DNA from 2 places in the uncultured Psychrobacillus sp. genome. Region 2 is predicted to be linked to the other one. Evidence: predicted binding sites of a transcription regulator. Region 2 holds the regulator's gene; the other holds the start of a gene.

Region 1 (7,382 bases), on a different contig from region 2:
GAGGCGGGGACTCTGCAGTTGAAGAGGGTGCGTTCTTAACTAAGTTTGCGAACAAGGTAACAATCGTACATCGTAGAGATAAGCTTCGCGCTCAAAAAATTCTACAAGACCGAGCTTTTGCTAACGAAAAAATAGACTTCATTTGGAATACAACATTAAAAGAAATACACGGAACAGACGGTAAGGTTTCTAGCGTTACTTTAGTATCCACAGTGGATGGTTCCGAAAAAGAATTTTCAACAGACGGTGTATTCGTATATGTTGGAATGCTACCACTTACAAAACCATTTCATAGCCTTGGCATCTTAAATGAAAATGGTTATATCGTTACAAACGAGAAAATGGAAACAGCAGTACCTGGTATCTTTGGGGCAGGGGACGTTCGTGATAAAATGCTTCGTCAAATTGTCACAGCAACAGGTGATGGTAGTGTAGCAGCTTTATCAGCTCAGCATTATATTGAGCATTTAAAAGATAAAAACACATCAAATATTTAATTTAATTTTATCTTAATTTAACTGTAACTGTTCTGAAACATATTAAGTGTATAGTAAAGTATATAAATTGACCCCCTTTTTATATATGCAAGATTTGAACAGGCTGTTTTGCGATTTAAATCGTGAAGCAGCCTCTTTTTGTGCAAATTCATGTATAATATAAGGTAACTACAGACAGATGGAGTGACCATACGTGCAAAGAATCGCTAATTTACTTATTTGTAAAGACGACAAAGTTTTGTTATTAAAGAAACCACGTAGAAACTGGTATGTTGCACCAGGCGGAAAAATGGAAGAAGGAGAATCTATTCTTATTTCTGCTGTTCGTGAGTTTACGGAAGAGACAAACACTGTACCGATCAATCCACATTTAAAGGGAATCTATACAATGCTCATTGAAGAGGATGGGAAACGTCTAGATGAATGGATGTTATTTACCTTTATCGGAACAGATATAGAAGGAACTCCATATAAAGAAACTAAAGAAGGTGTGCTCGAATGGCACCCGGTTGAAGATTTAGCACATCTACCGATGGCAGAGGGAGATCGAACAAATCTATTGTTTGCTGTAAAGGAAAAGGGTATGCAATACGGTACTTTTGTATATACTCCAGATTTCGCATTAATCAGTGAAACTATTCAACATTCATGGGAGGATAAATAGATAGTGGAAACTCAGCAGAAGCCAGAAACAGAAGTAGTCATCATTACTGGAATGTCAGGAGCAGGAAAAACAGTAGCTATCCAAAGCTTTGAAGACCTAGGCTATTATTGCATAGACAATCTTCCTCCTGAGCTCCTAAGCACTTTTATCAAGCTAATGATTGAGTCAAATCAGCAACCGCGAAATATAGCAGCGGTAATGGATTTGCGTGGAGGGAAAATGTTTCATTCACTCGTTGACTCCGTTAACCAGCTTCAAGAAGCAACCTCTGTAACTCCAAAGGTGTTGTTTTTGGATGCACAGGATGAGGTTCTTGTCCGAAGATATAAGGAAACAAGACGCTCCCATCCGTTAGCAAATGCAGGATTGCCATTAGAAGGTATAAAAAAGGAAAGAGAGCTTCTTTCTGACTTAAAAGGCAGAGCACAATTTATTTATAATACATCCAAGATGAAGCCACGCGAGCTTCGAGAAAAAATTCAAGAGGAATTTTCGACAAATGGAAGCCAGGTCTTTACGGTGAACGTTATGTCCTTCGGATTTAAGCACGGAATTCCTATTGATGCAGATTTGGTTTTTGACGTTCGTTTTCTTCCAAATCCGTATTATATCGAGGAGCTCCGCTTAAAATCAGGACTAAATGAAGAGGTTTCTAGCTACGTTTTAAAATGGGCAGATACGAAGACGCTTATCGAAAAACTAAAAGACTTGTTTGCCTTCATGATTCCGCAATACAAGCGAGAAGGCAAGACGCAGCTTGTTATTGCCTTTGGCTGTACGGGCGGTCAGCACCGTTCTGTAACACTAGCAGAATATTTCGGTAAGGTTTTTAAGGAAGACGATGAAACAGTAATAACTCATAGAGATGTTACTATCAGGAAGGAATGACTTAATGGGTCGTACAAAACACCGTAAAAAAATAGTCATCATTGGTGGTGGTACTGGCTTATCTACCTTGCTTCGAGGACTTAAAAAACTTCCGTTAGATATTACTGCCATTGTTACAGTCGCAGATGACGGAGGGAGCTCCGGTAGATTAAGAGATGATTATGATATTCCGCCACCTGGTGATATCCGTAACGTCTTAGCAGCCTTATCAGAGGTAGAGCCGCTCGTAGAAGAAATGTTTCAGTTTCGCTTCACTAATTCCAGCGAACTCGAGGGACATTCCTTAGGCAATCTAATGATTACTGCTTTAACCTCGATTACAGGAGATTTCGCACATGCAATCACGGAAATGAGCCGTGTTTTAAATATTCATGGAAAAGTGCTTCCTGCTGCCAATCAGCTAGTCACACTCCATGCACAATTTGAGGATAAAACTATTGTTACAGGGGAATCTAAAATACCGGACTATGGGAAAAAGATAGAAAAGGTATTTATTACTCCTGACGATGTAAAGCCACTGCCAGAGGCAATTAACCTAATCCGCCAAGCGGATATTATAGCAATTGGACCAGGTAGCCTTTATACTAGTATTTTGCCTAATCTCTTAGTCGAAGATATTCGTAAGGCAGTCATCCGTTCGAAGGCTAAAAAAGTGTACATTTGCAATCTGATGACACAAGCTGGAGAAACGAATAACTATACTGCGTATGATCATGTAGAAGCATTGATCGACCATGTAGGCGAAAACTTTATAGATTCTTTGTTGATAAGTAATGAGGAAATTCCTGAAAATGTTCAGTATTTATATAAGCAGGAGAAGGCTTCTCCCGTTAAAATTGATATAGAGAAATTAGAAACACTAGACATAGAAATCGTTAAGAAGGACATTTCCATCGTATATAATGGCGCTGTCCGTCATGATGCGATAAAAGTAGCGGAATGGCTTTACGAATATGCAGGCCAAAAAGGATTCAAACAATAGAGAGGCTCTGCAAGAAAGGGGGAAACGTTATATGTCGTTTGCTTCTGAAACAAAAAAAGAGATGACACAGGAGGAGGCTGAGCCTTGCTGTTCGAAGGCAGAGCTTTCAGCGCTCATCCGTATGAATGGTTCTCTTTCTTTTAGCAACAAAATGCTTAGCTTGGATGTCCAAACCGAAAATGCGGCGATTGCCCGAAGGCTGTATACGTTGATCAAATCGTTGTATCAGCTGAATGTGGAAGTACTTGTTCGTAAAAAGATGCGTCTTAAAAAGAATAATGTCTATATTTGCCGAGTAAGAGAAGGCTCCAAGAGGCTATTAGAGGATTTAATGATTTTGAAGGAAGGCTTTGAATTTGAGTATTCGATTTCACAGGAGCTTGTCAAAAAGAACTGCTGTAAAAGAGCTTACCTACGTGGAGCTTTCTTAGCAGGAGGCTCTGTCAATAATCCAGAAACTTCCTCTTATCACTTAGAAATTTACTCCTTATATAAAACACATAGCGACGCATTAGTCGATTTAATGAACTTTTATGAATTAAATGCAAAAACCATTGAACGTAAAAAAGGTTTTGTGGCATATTTAAAGGAAGCAGAAAAAATTTCTGACTTTTTAAGCATCGCTGGAGCACATCGTGCCCTCTTAAAATTTGAGGATGTGCGAATCATCCGAGACATGCGGAACAGTGTTAATCGCTTGGTCAACTGTGAAACGGCCAATTTGAACAAAACCATCAGTGCAGCTATCCGACAAGTGGATAACATCCGTTTTATCGATAATGCAATCGGGCTGGATCAATTGCCTGAGAAGCTTCGAGAAATTGCCCGTCTTCGTGTCGAGTATCAGGATGTAACCCTAAAGGAGCTAGGCGACATGGTATCCACTGGAACTGTAAGTAAATCAGGTGTTAACCATCGCTTGCGTAAGCTGGATGAAATAGCAGATGCTTTAAGAAGAGGCGAATCAATTTAAAGAAATGGGGCTAAGGATTATGGCGGAACAACAGGTCGAAGTAAAATTACAATCAGGACTACAAGCGAGACAAGCAGCTTTATTTGTACAAGCAGCGAATCGTTTTATAGCAGATGTGTTTCTTGAAAAAGATGACAAAAAGGTAAACGCTAAAAGTATCATGGGAATCATGAGCCTTGCGATTAGCAAGGGCGCTACTGTTACTTTGAGTGCTGAAGGCTCTGATGAAGAGGAAGCTGTGGAATCATTAGTTAAGTTCATTTCTAATGCTGAATAAATAAAGAGAGCTGTTATCTAGTCCGCTTGGATTAGATAACAGCTTTTTTTTCGTAGAAGTGACATTAAATATGGTTAAGCACTTTATCTACATATTTCTTTGCTGGTACTAGTCCTAAGCCTGTTTCATTCCGAACAAGCTTGACCATTTCAACCTGGCTGCTGTCATTATTATTCATCTCTACGATTTGTTTTTCTAAGGCTTTGTCTCCTTTAAACGGAAGGGCCTGTTGTGATTCTAATTTTTTTATTTTGCTTTGTAGACTTACGATGTAAATGACTAAGGACAATATGATTAACAGAGAACTTATTGTATATAGCAAATGGAACACAACCTTTCGTCTTTTTATAAAAAAATCCAAGGCAGAGAATCACCGCCTTGGATTTATATTATATTATTTTAAATCTTTTTTCATGTCGCTACGTGAAATGATATGGTCGATTAGACCGTATTCTAATGCACGCTCTGCTGGCATGAAGTTATCGCGATCTGTGTCTTTTGAAACGACTTCAATCGGTTGACCAGTACGTTCAGCCATAATTTGGTTTAGCTTGTCGCGTAGGTATAAGATACGTTTTGCTGCAATCTCGATTTCCGTTGCTTGCCCTTGAGCTCCACCAAGTGGTTGGTGAATCATAACCTCAGCATTTGGAAGTGCATAGCGTTTGCCTTTTGTTCCAGCTGTAAGTAAGAAAGCACCCATTGATGCTGCCATACCGATACAAATAGTTTGTACGTCTGGTTTAATGAATTGCATTGTATCGTAGATAGCCATACCTGCTGTAATACTTCCGCCTGGGCTATTGATATAGATAGAGATATCTTTTTCTGGATCCTCTGCTTCTAGGAATAAAAGCTGTGCAACGATCGAGTTTGATACGTTGTCATCAATCGCGCTACCAAGCATGATGATGCGGTCTTTTAATAATCTAGAATAAATGTCATACGCACGCTCGCCGCGATTTGTTTGTTCAATAACTGTAGGGATTAAATTCATCCTGGATTGCCTCCTTCAAGGTAATTGTTAGTGTTTTTTTAGTGTGTACTGAGAAATTCTGCCTCAGTTGTAACTTTATCATACATGGAATGGTCAAGGAAGGTCAAATATTAAGCTTTGAAATGTTTACTTGAATTATTCCTATACCATTTGTATAATAGAAAGGTCGCTTGCCCCTGTAGTTTAATGGATATGACGTAAGATTCCGGTTCTTGAGATGGGGGTTCGATTCCCTCCAGGGGCGTCCATAACAGTTAGAAACACTCGAATTCGTTCGAGTGTTTTTTTATGCTCATTTACTATGTGTTTGGGGCTTTCTTATTCATTCTTACTTCTCCTCTCATATGATTCAGCATATGCTCCACTTCGAAAGTGTAGTATGGGATCGTCCGTTAGCTCGATTCCCTTTGGAATAATCGTTGGGTCGTAAACAATGTCTTCCTTAGGATGTATTTTATTTCTAATTTCCAAACGACCTATATTCACTTTTCTTCTATCTTCTGGCCACATATCCGTCGCATCGTTTGGGTTATCCCCTTCCTCTGCTAAGCGGATGAACAGATCAAACTGGACTGGCCCCCGTTTTAATCGGTCGTCGAGCTCCTCCGTCAAATAGTTGGCTGAAATCGATTTGCTTGTTAGAGCAGGATCCTTTGTTTCATCAACTGGGACCCATTCGTATTTGATTGCTTGGCGTTCGCCGTCTTTATTAACGAAATAGAAGGCGTGGATAGGATAGTAGTGAAGCTCAGCGTAGCTCGTTGGTGGCTGCTTTGCCTGCTCCTTAATGATTTGAATGACCTCTTTGCTATGTGGATATTTTTTAGAAACTAGCTCCACCATATTAATGGCCCGGTCAATCGTTTTAATCCCAGTTTTTTTATCCGTAAATATCTCAATCATATCGATAAACTCTCTAGGACTGCTTGTGACGAACATCGGTACAGTGGAGCTCACTAAATTGGTGAAGCTTCCATCGGGTAGCTCAAATTGAACGGCGAGCCCTTTGGCAGGAACAAGATAATCGACGGAAGCAGGGTTAGGGGGGCTATTGGAAAAACGAGCAGTAGCAGGAATTGCTTCTCTATGAAGATGGGGTGCAACCGTATAGGGTACAGCATTCCCATTCGGAAGAAATGTTGCCTCATACATATCCCCCTTAGCGTGTGCGCGCCTCGCTCCAGGGAATTTTCCTTGAATCTGCTCCAGTGCATCAATGGCTTCTTTTGGTGTTAAATCCTCGTTATGTACTTGGTCCATTTGTTTACCTCCTTTATTTACTGTCTAATCTATATCATTACCACTCTTTTCCTATATTAAACTCGTAAAAGGGACTTCTAATAGTCATAATTCATGTATAATATAATTAACTTATCAGAATAAAATAAAAATGATGAGACTGCAGGCTGAAAGGGGAATGGCACTGTTGAATAAAGCAATACATCTGCTAGTTATAACCTTCCTTATTTTGTTGTTCTCTCCTTTAAGTACAGGGGCTGCTGGAGATATATCAAAGGATACCTATTTAGTAGATGAAGAGAACTTTTTAACAGAAGAAACGAAGCAGGAAGTAAAAATACTGGGAGATAAATTAAAAAAAGGAACGACCGCTCAGCTGGTTGTGATGATTATCGAGCATGTAGGAGATCAGTCGGCAAGTGAATTTAACATGGATATCATACGAGAGAACCAAATAGGAAGTGTACGAAATAAGAATGGCTTACTATTTTTAATCGAGACGGATCCGGTTAACGGGGGAGGTCCGGCAGTAGAGATTACAGTGGACCGTGACTTGGAAAAAGCACTTTCAGATGCCAAAATAGATCAGATAATCGATCGGTATACGATGCCTTATTTAAACCAGGGTCTAATCGATGAGGCTGTAATCTCAACCTATCAGGCTTTGTCCAATGAGGTTTCCAAGCATTACGGTATTTCGGAGGGGCTAACGAAGCCACAGCCCTATACAAGTAACAGCCTACAGGACAGTATCTCTATCCCAACCATAATCATTATCCTTTTAGTCATCTTCCTCCTATCTAGAATGGTAAATGGTAAAAGAAAAAAGCAGAGAGATTAACAAAAGAAACGGGGAAGCAGAATG
Region 2 (7,382 bases):
TAGTTGCACTATGTAAAAAAAGGCATTCCGGTGATCTCGGAATGCCTATATTATTAACTTTCTGTGACAGGCTCTGTTGTTCGAACAACAAATTCGTCATTTTCTACATCAAATACTACACGCTGACCCGTTAAGACTTCACCTTTTAACAGTTCCTCTGAAAGACGATCTTCCACATGCTTTTGTAATGCACGGCGCAACGGACGTGCTCCATATGTTGGATCGTAGCCTTCTGTAGTAATTTTATCTTGAGCAGCTTCAGTAAGTACTAGCTCTATTCCTTGTTCTTTTAAACGCTTCGCTAGCTGCTCTGTCATTAATGTCACAATTTGTTTTAAGTGTTCCTTCTCTAATGAGTGGAATACAATCATTTCATCTAAACGGTTTAAGAATTCAGGACGGAAGGCTTTCTTCAATTCTTCCAGCATTTTTCCTTTCATATCTTTATAATCCGTTTTTCCTGCTTCTTGTAAGTTAAACCCTACATGTTTATTATACTTAAGTGCATCTGCTCCAACATTAGATGTCATAATCACTACTGTATTGCGGAAGTCGACTGTGCGACCTTTCGAATCAGTTAATCGACCATCCTCTAATACTTGTAAAAGTATATTGAATACGTCTGGATGTGCTTTTTCAATTTCATCTAATAAAATTACAGAATACGGTTTACGGCGAACTTTTTCAGTCAACTGACCACCATCATCAAAGCCAACATACCCCGGAGGTGAACCTACTAAACGAGAAGTAGAATGTTTTTCCATGTACTCAGACATGTCTACTCGGATCATCGCGTCCTCGTCTCCAAACATTACCTCTGCTAAAGCACGAGCTAACTCCGTTTTACCTACTCCTGTAGGTCCTAAGAAGATAAATGAACCAATTGGTCGCTTCGGATCTTTTAAGCCCGCTCGAGCTCGTCGGATAGCACGAGAAATAGCATCTACCGCTTCTTTTTGTCCGATTACACGTTCATGTAATTTATCCTCTAGCTTTAACAACTTCTCGGACTCTGTTTGAGCTAACTTGGAAACAGGAATTCCAGTCCACATCGAAACGACAGCAGCGATATCCTCGACTGTAACCTCTGACTCTTCTTTTCCTTGTTTTTCTTTCCAAGTATTTTTCATAGTTTCTAATTTATCTTTAATCTTTTGTTCTTTATCTCGGAAAGAAGCTGCCTTCTCAAATTCCTGGCTTTGCACAGCTGCATTTTTCTCAGAGCGAACAGCCTCTAGCTTCGTTTCTAATTCTTTTAAATTAGGAGGAGTTGTATAGGAACGAAGGCGAACCTTAGAACCTGCCTCATCAATTAAATCTATTGCTTTATCAGGCAAGAAACGATCTGAAATGTAACGATCAGACATTTTAACTGCCGCTTCTACTGCTTCATCCGTAATTTTCACACGGTGATGTGCTTCATAACGATCGCGTAACCCATAAATAATTTGTACAGCTTCCTCAGAAGAAGGCTCATCAACTTGGATTGGTTGGAAGCGACGTTCAAGCGCAGCATCTTTTTCAATGTATTTGCGATATTCGTCTAATGTAGTAGCACCGATACATTGAATTTCTCCTCGAGCCAGTGCCGGTTTCAAGATATTAGAAGCATCAATTGCCCCCTCTGCTCCACCTGCACCGATTAACGTATGAAGTTCATCAATGAAAAGAATAACATTTCCTGCTTGGCGAATTTCATCCATCACTTTTTTCAGACGGTCTTCAAATTCACCACGATATTTAGTACCCGCTACAACAGTACCCATATCTAAAGTCATTACACGTTTATCTCTTAAAATTTCAGGAACCTCATTTTGTACGATTTGTTGTGCAAGACCTTCTGCAATAGCAGTCTTACCTACACCTGGCTCCCCAATTAGGACCGGATTATTTTTCGTACGACGAGCTAATATTTCAATAACACGTGTGATTTCCTTGCTACGCCCTATTACAGGATCTAGCGTACCTTCTCTTGCAATTTGTGTTAAATCGCGTGCTAACCCGTCTAATGTCGGTGTACTAGCAGGAGCGACTCCGTTGTTATTACTATTGCTATGAGATTGATCGGAACTTCCTAATAATTGAAGCACTTGCTGACGCGCCTTGTTCAAGCTTACACCTGCATTGTTCAATACTCTTGCTGCTACTCCTTCTCCTTCACGAATTAAAGCAAGAAGTAAATGTTCTGTTCCAATGTATGAGTGACCTAGTTTTCTTGATTCATCTACTGACAGCTCAATGACTTTCTTAGCACGAGGCGTATAGTGAACAATCGGACCAACTTCCTCTGCTCCAGTTCCAACCAGCTCCTCGATCCCTGCCTCTATCACTTTTGGATCTACTTCTATTGCTTCTAATGCTTTTGCGGCAATTCCGCTACCTTCACGGATAAGACCGAGTAAAATATGTTCTGTTCCAATAGATTCATGCTTTAAACGAATAGCCTCTTCTTGAGCTAATTGTAAAACTTTTTGCGATCTTTGCGTAAATCGATTAAACATCATGCAGGTTCCTCTCCTTTTGTATTATCTTTTTCTCCTTTTTGCAAACGTTCCCTTAACAGCTTAGCTCGAAACATGTCACGCTCCGTGGCATTTAAAGTAGTGCCAGCGTACTTTTGTAAAAAACCAGGCTGCATAAAGATCATACATTCATTTAGGATGGACATATCTATATCCTTAATAAGTCCAATATCTATTCCTAAACGCACATCAGACAGACATCTTGCCGCCTCCTCTGTGGTCATTAGACGAGCATAGGATAAGGTTCCTAGTGAACGGTAAAGACGATCCTCCAATGTATTTGGGGAGTGCTGTAAAAGTGCGTCTCTTGCTTCTCTTTCTTTTTGAATAATTTGTTCTGCTATACTTTGAAGATCAGCAAGTATATCTTCCTCAGTCTTACCAAGTGTCGTTTGATTTGATACCTGATAAACATTGCCGAGCGCTTCACTACCCTCTCCATATATTCCTCTTACGACCATACCAAGCCGAGAAATAATGGTTACGATTCGATTCATTTGCTTTGTTTTTGTTAAAGCAGGTAAGTGCATCATGACAGATGCTCTAAGTCCTGTTCCAGTGTTTGTAGGGCAGCTTGTCAAATAACCAAACTGTTCGTCAAATGCATATGGTAATTCCTTTTCTAATAAACGATCTATTGTATCTGCCCGTTCGTAAGCTTGTTGGATTTGGAGTCCTGGAAATAGGCATTGAATTCGAATATGGTCCTCTTCATTCACCATGACACTAACAGACTCATCTTCTGATAAAAGGACAGATCCCGTATTTGGTGAATTTGCGAGCTTAGGACTTATTAAATGTTTTTCAACCAAGACTTGACGCCCTAGCTCAGATACATCTTTAATATGCACAGATGTAAAATTTTTCTGTAATTCTTCATCTGCATCTAACAGTGTGGAGGATACAGATTGGTCAATTTTATGCGCTTCGTCCTCTGTAAATGCTAGAGGGAAGCGAAAACCATTAAGGTTTCTCGCCAAGCGAATTCTGGTGCTCATCACGATGTCAGAATGTTCTCCTTCCCCTTCCATCCAACTAGATCTGGAATTATCTAAAAAGTTCTCAATCGACATGTGAATCGTCACCTCCTCCGGCAAGTTGTTTTTCAAGGTCTTTAACTTCGTCTCTTAACTTCGCGGCATCTTCAAATTGCTCTTGCTCAACTGCCTGCTTCATTTGAGCCCTAATTGCTTCAATTCGTTTCTTTAAAGCTATTTTTTCACCAAGTCGCCCTGGTGCTTTTCCAATATGTGTAGTGTTACCATTGTGTAGACGTTTTAGGGCTTGAGGTAAATGAGGACGGAAGCTTTCGTAGCATGATGCACATCCAAACTTACCTTCTTCTAGAAATCTCTCAATAGACCAACCACATTCATCACATTCAAGTGTTTTTTGTTGTTTTTGTTGAACTATCTGATCTGCTTGGTTAAACCAATTAGATAGAAGCTGATGAAGAGATAATGGGTCTTGTTTGTATTCAACATAAAACGGGTGGAGGCTATTGGCACAGACCTCACAATAATGTCTTTCAAAGTGTTCTCCGTTATGCACTTGTGTAACCGTCACTTTAGCTGGCCGTTGTTTACAATTTTCACAAATCACCTTATCAACACCCCGTTCAATTTTCACTTTTTTCATATTTTAGTGTTAAAAGCATGGCACATAGTATACGTGCTCGTAGCTCATCTCTTGCTGGTAGTGGGATGGCTAAAGTTGTTCTGTCTAGAGCTGCTAAAATTATCTTCGCCTCTCTTTTCGTAATAACCTCTTCATCCAATAAACGAAAAACAATATCCTCTGTAGTGGATGCAGATGCTCCTGCTTCCAGACTTTGTATTATATGCTCAATTAATTCAGCTTTTGTGTGGGCTCGAACGCGGAGAATTCGAATATACCCACCACCACCACGTTTACTTTCCACCAAATATCCACGATCCAGTGTGAATCGGGTGTTTATTACATAATTTATTTGTGAAGGTACACATTGAAATTTTTCTGCGATCTCGCTTCTTTTGATTTCAATTTGCCCTCTACTTTCTTGTTCGATAATTGCCTTCAAATAACCTTCAATAATGTCAGATATATTTTTCATCTTCTCTCACCTCTTCTCACAAAAACTGACTTTGACTATCTTTGACTATATTATATAATGAATTTTTTGGTTGTGCAATTCATTTGCCTAGCATAAAAGAAACAAAAAAACTACCAACATTTATTGTCAGTAGTTTTAGGGTGTATCAAAATGAAAACTTATATTCTTATATTTGTGAATTGTATTTAAGCTGCGTAATAAAAATTGTTGGCTCTACCTCAATATCTTGTACTTTGAAAAAGTGATGTCTTTCATACAAAGCAAGAGCTGGTAAATTTTTTGCGCCGGTAGAAACTATTATACTTACAGCTTTTGAAGTAGTGCTCAAAACATGCTGGAGCAACTCAGAAGCTATCCCTTTTCTAAAATAATTTGGGTGGACAACTAACCTACAAATACTTAGTACGTCTCCCTCATATTCATAGGAGATAAAACCAAGTAGCTTCTCCATATGATACTTTCCTATAAAAATCTCTTTAGATACTTTAATATCCTCGATTGTTTCCTTAAGCTGTGGTATGCCTTCAAAACCGATGATCTCTGCTTCCTTGCGGTAAGCCGGAAGCTGTATTTCGAGCATTTCCTCTGCTATAGAATGCTTTTGGTGATCAATTAATCGAATCATATGCACCTCTATTAAACTTTTCTTCTCTTATTGGTTTTTTGGATCTTCGATACTTGCTTCCATTTATCACGTTCTGTTTTTTGAGCAGCTAAGTTGTTTTTACGCTCGATATGAGCAAGCTCACGCAATAATTTTACATAGCTTACATATCTATCCTCTTTTAGTAAACCAGTTTGAATGGCTTCTTGAATGGCGCAGCCCGGCTCTTTTTTATGCTGGCAGTCTCTAAATCTGCATTCGATAGCAAGTTCTTCGATATCCTGAAAACTGTTGCTAATACCTTCGCTAGAATCCCAGAGCTGGAACTCTCTCATTCCCGGGGTATCAATTAATAGTCCCCCACCAGGTAATAAGGAAAGCTCTCTATGAGTGGTTGTATGACGTCCTTTACTGTCATCCGCTCGAATATCGCTAACCTCCATTACATCCTCACCAGATAGAGCATTGATCAAAGAGGATTTCCCTACGCCTGAAGAACCTAGTAAGGCCCCCGTTTTACCGTTGACTAGGAGAGCGGCTAAGTCATCTATTCCCTCTCCCGTGACACTAGATACAGCGAATACATTTACGCCAAATGCAATCATTTCGACTTCACTGATGAAATAATCCACCTGTTCACAAGCGTCTTTTTTCGTTAGTACCACGACAGGTGTAGCACCAGAATCCCAAGCTGCAAGTAGATAGCGTTCTAACCTTCTTATATTAAAATCATGGTTGAGTGACATCACTAAAAATACATAGTCTACATTCACTGCTACCAATTGGATTTCTGTTGTTGTACCTGCCACTTTTCTCGAGAATTGGGATTGTCTCGGTAAAACCTGTTGAATAATACCTTTATCTTCTCCGGGCATCTGCTCTAAAACCACCCAATCTCCTACGGCTGGGTAGGCTTCACGGTTGTGATCAAACTTAAATCTACCCGAAAGAGAGCAAAGCCACTCACCTTCATTCGTAATTACTCGATAAGAATGCTTATGTTCGAGTAAAACTCGACCTACTAATCCTTTGTTCGACATCTTTTCTTCCCATTTACTATTCCATCCATAATGTTCGATTAAATTCAATTTCAATTTCCTCCTAATTTTCCCATTAAAATATTTGAATCGCCATTATATTAAGCGAATTACTGGGCAACAAAAAAACCATGATTGCTCGAATCAGCAATCATGGTCTCCCGTTCATTAGTAAAGAAATTTCAAAAAGTATGAAGAAATAAGCTCGATTGTCTGTATACAATCAAACTAATACCTATTCCGCCTACATTTTAGAAAATAACAGGGTAAGACATCATGAACTTACTGATTCGAATCGAATTATATACAATAGCCATAATGCCTCACCTCTTTCTTTAAGTTAAATTCAGAATACTACAAGTTTTTGAAATATGCAATAGGCAATTATGCCGTTACATCACGTTTTGTAAATGACCAGTAGCTCGTCACAAGGAAAACTGCAAGGTAAATAAGAATTACGACAATAGAGAAGGCCATCGTCATTCCCTCTATTGAGGGATCATTTGCGCCAATGTATTGCCCCAAATTTGTATTAGCAAATAAAATATATTTCGAAGCCTCGATTTTCAGCGCCGCAAGAACTCCTGTAACTTGTACTCCTGTAAACATCAAGAAAATAGATATTCCTATTGCCAATGAGCTCGAACGGAAAACAGAGCCAATCATAAAGGCCAACGTTCCAATCACTAATACATTGATTAGCGATAAAGCAGTTAACAGTAACAATCTACCCCAGAATGAAACTTCAACTACAGCTCCGTCTACTAACTCTAACTGGGTTCCTGGTACATTATCAAAGAATATATAGCCAAAAATGATGCCTGAAATAAGAAGAATACCAGTCATTGCTACTGCAAATAAACCAACCGTTAACAGTTTAGACGTAAGGATCTTCCAACGCTTTACTGGTCTTGTTAATAACATTTTAATCGTTCCTTGAGAAAACTCAGAAGCTACAATACCACCGGCAACAACTACTGTAAGTAATGTAACAACTGACATCATACTAGGAAGGCCGGTGATAAAGCCTTGTGCACTATCATCTATAATTGGTGGCAGTTCATTATCCAATCTATATTTAGTTATTTCAGGTTCCTCCGCAACGGCCGTCATCTGGCTCACTGTTA

The links. Region 2 encodes CtsR, which represses protease genes until heat stress. Its sites were predicted from a motif close to ATGGTCAATAAAGGTCAAACA; they were not measured.
Region 1: the regulator CtsR is predicted to act here: its motif matches at 5,368-5,388, upstream of clpP (ATP-dependent Clp endopeptidase proteolytic subunit ClpP).

The regions. Positions count from the first base shown of each region.
Region 1 is NZ_CALIED010000020.1:126,797-134,178, reverse strand. It holds gene trxB (thioredoxin-disulfide reductase) at 1-497, shown strand, start outside; gene Q0371_RS05135 (8-oxo-dGTP diphosphatase) at 691-1,161, shown strand; gene rapZ (RNase adapter RapZ) at 1,162-2,049, shown strand; gene Q0371_RS05125 (YvcK family protein) at 2,054-3,031, shown strand; gene whiA (DNA-binding protein WhiA) at 3,063-4,004, shown strand; gene Q0371_RS05115 (HPr family phosphocarrier protein) at 4,024-4,281, shown strand; gene Q0371_RS05110 (ribosomal protein L7/L12) at 4,346-4,603, opposite strand; gene clpP (ATP-dependent Clp endopeptidase proteolytic subunit ClpP) at 4,676-5,278, opposite strand; tRNA gene Q0371_RS05100 (tRNA-Arg) at 5,451-5,522, shown strand; gene Q0371_RS05095 (catalase family peroxidase) at 5,597-6,538, opposite strand; gene Q0371_RS05090 (YgcG family protein) at 6,705-7,358, shown strand; gene Q0371_RS05085 (GNAT family N-acetyltransferase) at 7,380-7,382, shown strand, end outside.
Region 2 is NZ_CALIED010000090.1:36,455-43,836, reverse strand. It holds gene Q0371_RS18720 (ATP-dependent Clp protease ATP-binding subunit) at 54-2,504, opposite strand; gene Q0371_RS18715 (protein arginine kinase) at 2,501-3,595, opposite strand; gene Q0371_RS18710 (UvrB/UvrC motif-containing protein) at 3,585-4,124, opposite strand; gene Q0371_RS18705 (CtsR family transcriptional regulator) at 4,141-4,614, opposite strand; gene Q0371_RS18700 (GNAT family N-acetyltransferase) at 4,781-5,239, opposite strand; gene rsgA (ribosome small subunit-dependent GTPase A) at 5,251-6,312, opposite strand; gene Q0371_RS18690 (ABC transporter permease subunit) at 6,640-7,382, opposite strand, start outside.